2 regions of the Lactococcus sp. SK2-659 genome follow, and region 2 is predicted to be linked to the other one. Evidence: predicted binding sites of a transcription regulator. Region 2 holds the regulator's gene; the other holds the start of a gene.
What was found. The regulator HrcA, encoded in region 2, represses chaperone genes, less so after heat shock. The targets are predictions, from matches to a motif close to TTAGCACTCNNNNNNNNNGAGTGCTAA.

Region 1 (4,437 bases), on a different contig from region 2:
CTAGTCACGAACATGCTAGTCAACTTTACGATATTTAGTTACTCATCAGCAAATAAAAAAAGAACCCTAAGGGTTCTTTTTTATTACATCATACCACCCATTCCCATGCTAGGGTCCATTGGAGGCATAGCTGGAGCAGCTGGTTCTGGCTTATTAGCAACTACTGCTTCAGTAGTCAAAATTAAACCAGCAACAGAAGCCGCGTTTTGCAGAGCTGAACGAGTTACTTTCGCAGGGTCAACAATTCCTTCTTCAATCATATTAACCCATTGACCAGTTGCAGCATTGAATCCTGTACCTACTTTTTCTGAACGAAGTTTATCAATGATAACTGAACCTTCATATCCTGCATTGGCAGCAATTTGACGAACTGGTTCTTCAAGAGCACGGCGAACAATGTTAATTCCTGTTTGAATATCTCCTTCTTCTGAAAGTTTATCCAAAGCAGCAATAGCATTAACAAGTGCTGTACCACCACCAGAAACAATACCTTCCTCAACGGCTGCACGTGTTGCATTAAGTGCATCCTCAATCAAGAGTTTCATTGCTTTGAGCTCTGTTTCAGTTGCAGCACCAACTTTAACAACTGCAACACCACCAGCTAATTTTGCAAGACGTTCTTGTAATTTTTCACGGTCAAAATCAGAAGTTGTTTTTTCAATTTGCGCTTTAATAATAGCTACACGATCAGAAATAGCATCAGCAGAACCAGCACCTTCAACAATTGTTGTGTGGTCTTTATCCACAGTTGCTTTAGCTGCTTGTCCTAAAGCTTCAAGAGTAGCATCTTTAAGATCAAGACCAAGTTCTTCAGTAATTACTGTACCACCTGTCAAGATAGCCAAATCTTCCAATTGAGCTTTACGACGATCACCAAATCCTGGTGCTTTTACAGCTACAACATTGAAGACACCTTTAATCTTATTAAGAACAAGCGTTGGCAATGCTTCTCCATCAACATCATCAGCTACAATAAGAAGTGGACGATTTGTTTTCAAGATTTGTTCAAGGAGAGGTAAAATTTCTTGAATGTTTGAGATTTTTTTGTCGGTAATAAGAATATAAGGATTATCTAACTCAGCAACCATTTTTTCTGTATTAGAAACCATATATTGACTCAAATATCCACGGTCAAATTGCATTCCTTCAACAACATCGAGTTCAGTTTGCATCCCTTTTGATTCTTCAATGGTGATAACTCCGTCAGAACCTACACGTTCCATTGCATCAGAAATATACTCACCCACTTTTTCACTACGTGATGAAACGGTAGCTACTTGCGCAATTGCTGATTTATCGTGGACAGGAATTGCCATCTCTTTAATTGACGCAACAGCTGTCTCAGCAGCAAGCTCAATTCCTCGGCGAATACCAACTGGATTTGCACCTGCGGTAACATTTTTTAAACCTTCACGAACAATAGCTTGTGTCAAAACTGTCGCTGTTGTTGTACCGTCACCTGCGATATCATTTGTTTTTGAAGCAACTTCTGAAACAAGTTTAGCTCCCATATTTTCAAAATGATCTTCAAGTTCAATCTCTTTGGCAATCGTTACACCATCGTTTGTAATTAAAGGTGATCCATATGATTTTTCAAGAACAACATTGCGACCTTTTGGTCCAAGGGTTGTTTTTACTGTATCAGCAAGAATATCAATCCCACGCATCATCGCTGTTCTAGCATCACTTGAAAATTTAATATCTTTTGACATTTTAGCTCCTTTTTAAGAATATATTTTTAATTTTATAGATTTTAAGATAGACAAAAGACAACCAAAAAAATGATTGCTTTTATAATTTTACTCTACAATTGCAAGAAGGTCTGAATCTTTGAGAATCAAGAATTCTTCACCATCCATTTTTACGGTCGTTCCAGCAAATTTTTCAAAAATTACTGTGTCCCCTACTTTTACGAGTGGAGAAATCAGTGTTCCATGATGATTTGTTTTCCCTTCACCGACGGCAACAACTTCAGCTGTTTGAGGTTTTTCTTGGGAAGCGCTTGTTAACACAATTCCACCCATTGATTTTTCCTCTTCTTCTTTTACACGTAAAACTACGCGATTCTCTAAAGGTTTCAACATTATATTTTCCTCCATTTTTTATTTTTTAGCACTCTTATTAAACGAGTGCTAACATATTCTTATTTTATCTCAATGGTCAGATTTAGTCAAGAGAAAACATTTAGATTTTATGAAATAAATTAGAAGGGGAGTTCTTCCGCATCAAGTAAGGTTTCTTCAACCTTTACAGCGCTTTCCCGTAAAGCGATTGTTGCCCTACTTTCAAGTAAATCATAACTCAGTCCTAAGATTTCTGTGACATAATGTTTTTGATTTTGCTTATCCGTATAATTTCTAGTTCTAATTTCTCCTTCAATTGAAATAAGACTTCCTTTTTTTGCGTAAGAAACCAAAGTTTCTGCAGATTTTCCCCAAATAATAATTGAAATAAAATCTGCCTCGCGTTCTCCTTTTTCATTTTTGAAACGGCGATTGACTGCTAAGGTCACACGGACATATGATTTATCATTTGTTGTTTTTGAAATTTCTGGCGCACTGGTTAAGCGTCCAATTAACATGGTTTTATTCATAATAAAATCCTCCTAACTTTTTATACGAAAAGTTAGAGCATTTGTCACAAAAAAAATAAAAATCTATCAATTGATAGATTTTTATGGTTTATTTTGCATTTAAAGCTGCAACGGTCATGTAATTATATGGACTATTGAAGTGTGGTAAGAAGAATAAATCAAGTAAGGCTAATTCATCAATCGTTTTCTTTTCTTGAATAGCTAAACTAAACATATTAATATTTCCTGCAATTATTTCACTCTTGCTAGCAAGTTGAGCACCAATAATTCTGCGACTATTTGTTTCATAAACGATACGAATTTTCACACTATCATTATTTTCATGAAGGAACCATGCTTTTTGCTTATCTTCAAAATCACTAAATGAAACTTCTAGGCTGATTTTTTTCGCAGCTTTAACCGACAAGCCCGTAGAAGTCATATTGTAACCAAAAATAGAGATTCCATTAGAACCTTGTACACCAACAGATTCTATTGATTTTCCTCCAATATTATGACCAGCAACAATCCCTGAACGAACAGCGTTTGAGGCAAGGGCAATGTAGGTGAAGTCTTGTAAAGCATTAGAATAGATTGTCGCAACATCTCCTACGGCGTAGACATCTGGGTCACTACTTTGTTGATGTTTATCCACTTTGATTGCTCCATTTTTAAAGGTTTCTAAATGTTCACCAGCCAGTGCACTATTGGCTGTAAATCCAATACAATTAATAACGAGGTCAACATCATAAGTTGATTTATTAGTTACAATCTGTGATACATGACCTTTTTCATTTGCCTTAAACTCTTGAGCTAATTCCCCAAAATGGAGTTCAATTCCATGTTGGGCAAGATTTTCATCCATCCCTTTAGCAAACTCTTCATCATAATATGAAGCAAGTGAAGTACTTTCTGCATCAAAAAGTAGGACTTCTTTTCCACGACGTTTGGCAGCTTCAGCAATTTCTGTCCCAATATAACCAGCACCAATCACAGCAATCCGTTTCACATCATTCTTAGCAAACTCTTCGTCAATGGCTTGCCCTTCTTGAAAAAGTTTTAAAAAATGAATGCCTTTAAGATCTTTTCCTGGCAAGTTAGGAATAATTGGACGTGAACCTGTTGCCAGAACGAGTTTATCATAACTTTCTGTAATCTTTTCTCCAGTTTTTGACTTGGCATAAATCATTTTATTAGTAAAGTCAATTTCTGAAACTTCTGTTTCTGTTAATATCTTTACTCCCTTTTTTTCAAAATCTTCTGCTTTGGCATAAAACAGCTCATCTGGTTTTTCAATTTGTCTTCCGACCCAAATAGCTGTTCCACACCCCAAGTAACTCATATTACTGTTACGGTCAATCATAACAATCTCATGGCCTGGATATTGATCAATTAATGTATTTGCTGTAGCGATACCTGCGTGGTTCGTACCGATAACTACGATTTTCATGCTAATAATTCTCCTTTAAATGTAAAATTCTTTTTACATTATTCAGTTTAGCATAAGTCATTCTATTTTCTTTTGTAAGCGCTTGTGAACTTTGTGAAAAAATTATTTTATTTTTTTAGATAAAAAAACTGCCAAAATAAACTATTTTGACAGTTTTATTATTATGCTTGCCACATTGTTTCTGAATCAAAAGCTTTACCAGCAGATAAATCTGATGATAATTCAATGATTCCACGAACCTCAGGAGCATTAGGTAATTCAAGTTCACGAGCTGAACAAAGCATTCCGTAAGATTGAACACCTCGAAGGGCTCCTGGGAAAATCAATGAGCCATTAGGCATCATAGCACCAGGTAAAGCAGCAACTGTTTTTAAACCAAGGGCTGCGTTTGGAGCACCACAAACAATTTGTACTG
Region 2 (4,437 bases):
TCAATATCAGAAGTTGACAAGCCAGCATCGGAAAGGGCTTGGCGGACTGGTTGACGTGTAGCTTCAACAAGATCATGTGTCAATTCATCAAATTTAGCACGAGTCAAAGCCATTTCCAAGTGAAGAGGGCCAGCAGCACCGGCTGTGATGAATGGCAAGCTGATTTGAGTAGTTGTTACACCTGAAAGGTCTTTTTTCGCTTTTTCAGCGGCATCTTTCAAACGTTGCAAAGCCATTTTATCTTGGGCAAGGTCAATTCCGTTTTCTTTCTTGAATTCGGCAACCATCCAGTCAATGATTTTTTGGTCAAAATCATCACCACCGAGTTTGTTGTTACCAGCAGTTGCAAGAACATCAAAGACACCATCACCAAGTTCAAGAATTGAAACGTCGAATGTACCACCACCAAGGTCAAATACAAGAATCTTTTCATCTTTATCTGTTTTATCAAGACCATAAGCAAGAGCTGCTGCTGTTGGTTCGTTAACGATACGTTCTACTTCAAGACCAGCAATTTTACCAGCATCTTTAGTTGCTTGACGTTGAGCGTCATTGAAGTATGCAGGTACAGTGATAACTGCTTTTTCTACTTTTTCTCCAAGATAAGCTTCTGCTGTAGCTTTCAAGTTTTGAAGAATCATTGCTGAAATTTCTTGTGGTGTGTATTCTTTACCATTTGCAGAAACTTTTTCAGATGTTCCCATTTTTGATTTAATAGAAATAATTGTTTCTGGGTTAGTTACCGCTTGACGTTTTGCAGCGTCACCGACAATGATTTCACCATTTTTGAAAGCTACAACTGAAGGTGTTGTACGATTTCCTTCTGGATTTGGAATAATTTTTGATTCAGTTCCTTCAAGAACTGCTACTGCTGAGTTTGTTGTACCAAGGTCAATACCGATAATTTTAGACATATTATTAAATCTCCTTTATTTCTTATTACTTATGAATAGTTTAAAGACTTTGCGGTCAATTTATTTTTTAATTTACTGTGCTACGACAACCATTGCTGGACGAAGTAAACGTTCGTGAAGTTGGTAACCTTTTTGGAAAACTTGCACGATGCTGTCAGCTGGATGTTCATCATCAGCTGGGACAGTTTGAACAGCCATGTGAAGATTATGGTCGAAACTTTCATAAGAAACTTCTTCAACGCCTTCTTCTTTAAGCGCTGAAATCAAGCTTTCTTGGACCATTTCAAGGCCTTTTTTAACATCATCCGTTAATCCTTCAACAGCAAGTGCACGTTCAAGATTATCTAGTGAAGATAAGATTTTTTTTGCTAAATCTTGTGAACGATATTTGATAAGTTGCAAACGTTCTTCATTTCCACGACGTTGTACGTTTTGCATTTCTGCAGAAACGCGAAGGAATTTATTTTCCCACTCAGTCGCTAACTTTTGTGCTTCATCAAGTTCGTTGATCTCTTCTTCAACAATATCCTCAAGTGCTTCCTCTGTTAACTCCTCAGTCACTTCTTCATCAACTTTTTCATTTTTGATTTCTTCTTTAGTTTCTTCGGACATAGGCCCTCCTTTTTTAAATAACTTTTTTATCATTTACTAATTTCATAATGGTTACCATCAAGATAACGATAATAGTCACTCAGCTTCATAGTTAAAACTTTAGCAACTAAGTCAAGAACTGATAACGTCCTTTGATAATCCATTTCTACAGGTCCAACGACTGTTAGAGTACCAAAACCGCGATATGGGATAACAAATTTTTGCGAAATAATCGTTAAATTTTTCATGTATTTTTCGTCATTGTCAAATTTAACGGCACGCATTTCATCGTTATTAGTGATTTCGCGAATTTCATGAAGCATCCGTTCATCATCGCTAAAGAGTTTATATAATTCTGCAAGATTGTCAGTTGCATAATCAAAGATATTTTTACGCCCAGCGACGGTCAGCCGTTCTTTGAACAAATCATCAAAAATTGATTCAAAGAGTTGGAGAACTTCACTCGTAACTTTGAAATAACGCTGAACAATCTGTGGAATCTCTGTTCGTAAAGTATAGTGAATATCAATCACTTTTTTACCAACCAGACGTTCTTTAACTAGATTACTAAAGACTGCTAAATCAGCTTCGGTCATCGATTTTGGAAGAATAAATTGATTTGTTCTTACTTCACCAGTCCCTAATGTTATAACTGAAAGTACTGAATGACTATCCAGCATGACCATTTCAAATGAAACTAATTGTTGGTCACGTTGGGGAGCATTAAGAACAAAGCTTGTCAAACCAGTGAGTTCTGATAAACTTTTAGCTGCTGTTTTAAACAGGTCAGATAGGCGATAAAAATCACCATCAAAAGCTTTCATCACTTTAAATAAGTCATTTTGACTAAATTCATCTAACTGGATGACATTTTCTACAAAATACTTATAACCTGAAACACTTGGAACACGTCCACTTGAAGTGTGTTCTTTTTGAATCAAGCCTAGTTTTTCCAAAACTTTCATGTCGTTTCGGATTGTAGCGCTAGAAGCTTGAATACTATCAAGGAGCGACTTTGAACCGATTGGCGTATGCTCTTTGGCATAAAGAGAAACAATCAAATTTAAAATTTGTCTTTGACGTTCTGTAATCATGACTACTCCTTTCTCCACAGATAAGAAGTTCGGCAAAACTTCTTTCGCAAGCTCAAAAATTTCTTGAGCCTTTGACTTCTGTTTAGTATCTACAAGCTTTTTCTGTTTTAGCACTCTTCATCTCTAAGTGCTAACAAATTTATTATAACCCTTTGTTTATACCTTGTCAAGCAAAAAGACATAAAAATTAGCACTCTTTTTATTAGAGTGCTAATTTCATTTATAAAAGATTGGAATCTTTGGATGTTTGCCAAATATTCATGACTGTAATTACCATTACAGCAATGACAAAGAGGCTTTCATACTTTACTTCATGTTGAATGAAAAGTATGGCATAATCTATAATCAAAAGTGCCGAAATAATTTCTAAAAGTATAAAAGTAAAACGCCAAAATTTCAATAATAGAAAGATTAATAAAGCAAAAATCAATAAATAGATTAAACTTTGCCAACTCGTAATTGTTGACGAAATTTTAGTCGTTAATGTTTTTATATTTGTCGATAAGTTATTAAAAAATTGACTAAAGAAATTATTATGAACAAGGAGAACTTTAATCATTTCCGAGACACTGTAAATAAATAGAGCAATATTAACATAGAGTAGAAGTCTGGTTCGGTTTAGCATGAATTCATTTCCTTTATGCTGGTAATAGTTTTAGATATTCTTCTAAAGTAAGATTGTGTTCGGTCATATATTTAGCATTTTCTAAACCAACATATCTAAAATGCCAGTCTTCATAACCAATTCCTGTCTCTGCCTTTTTCCCTTCTGGAAAACGAAGAACAAATCCATATTTGGGAGCAATTGCTGCAACTTGTTTTGCATATTGACTCTCATTTAGGCTATCAATATTACTCATATCAATCGCTAATCCTGTTTGATGTTCTGAGCTTCTTGGTGGCTGAGAATAAGTTTGCACATTTTTTATCGCTTCTTCTTCTGAAATTGGATTTCCACTTGAATTTACTGTTCCTTGACCATTCATTTCTGCTTGGACATAAGATTGATAAAGCCCTTCTTGATATGAGACTGACCGATAACCTGAGATTAAATGTTCAGCTGGTGATATTTGTTGGGCTGCTGCTAAAAACTGTTGAACCGCTGATGCTATCCTTTGATCAACTTGAATCCCATTTACGGTTGCCAGTGTTGGGTTCATTTCATCTTTAGGTGATTTTCGACTCACCAATACTAAATCCCAATCTGATTGTTTAGCGTCAGGTAAATCTTTTTTCTTTGCCGCCTCTTTAGAAGACGAAATACTTGTTTTTTTAGATGATTCGTTTGTTGAATTTGACTTATCATTGGTAAATAAAATAAATCCCAAAGCGCCAATGATCAAAAGAACAAGCACGATTAAACTAAATGTTATTCTTCTTTTCATTTTTTAGCTAACTTTTCACTCCCTATTTCTCGATAAGACATGTCTCCGACTTTTCCAATGGTAAATTTTCCATCCTCAAAACTTAAATGAGTGACAGAACCATTATCAAGACCATGTGGACGAGGGAGTTCTGGGTGAGCGAGTTTTACAAAAGTTCCAATGGTCATTCCATGGCTGACAATAACTATATTTTTAGCCCCTTTTGCTTCAGATTCCTTGGCAATATCTGTAAAACCATCCATGATACGTCCTGAAAGTTTTTCCCAGGGTTCAGCCCAGCCAGCCGTATCAACTTCAAAAATCGCATTAGCAATTACTTCATCTGGAGGAAATTCGTCGGTATGATGATTTCCAGTTTCGGTAAATATTCTTGGTAAAACGCCATCAAAAAGCTCTCCGTCATAGCCACCATCAAATGAACCAAAACACCACTCACGGATTCTTTTATCATAA

Region 1: groES (co-chaperone GroES) is a predicted target of HrcA. The motif match lies at 2,110-2,136, and genes of this name have one in related genera.

The regions. Positions count from the first base shown of each region.
Region 1 covers NZ_JAIWQZ020000002.1:488,733-493,169, reverse strand. The annotation lists gene LDP15_RS09570 (MBL fold metallo-hydrolase) at 1-38, shown strand, start outside; gene groL (chaperonin GroEL) at 84-1,712, opposite strand; gene groES (co-chaperone GroES) at 1,800-2,084, opposite strand; gene LDP15_RS09555 (single-stranded DNA-binding protein) at 2,204-2,593, opposite strand; gene nox (H2O-forming NADH oxidase) at 2,682-4,022, opposite strand; gene ytpR (YtpR family tRNA-binding protein) at 4,184-4,437, opposite strand, start outside.
Region 2 covers NZ_JAIWQZ020000001.1:1,005,246-1,009,682, forward strand. The annotation lists gene dnaK (molecular chaperone DnaK) at 1-914, opposite strand, end outside; gene grpE (nucleotide exchange factor GrpE) at 987-1,526, opposite strand; gene hrcA (heat-inducible transcriptional repressor HrcA) at 1,556-2,599, opposite strand; gene LDP15_RS04720 (hypothetical protein) at 2,820-3,224, opposite strand; gene LDP15_RS04725 (M15 family metallopeptidase) at 3,238-3,984, opposite strand; gene LDP15_RS04730 (histidine phosphatase family protein) at 3,981-4,437, opposite strand, start outside.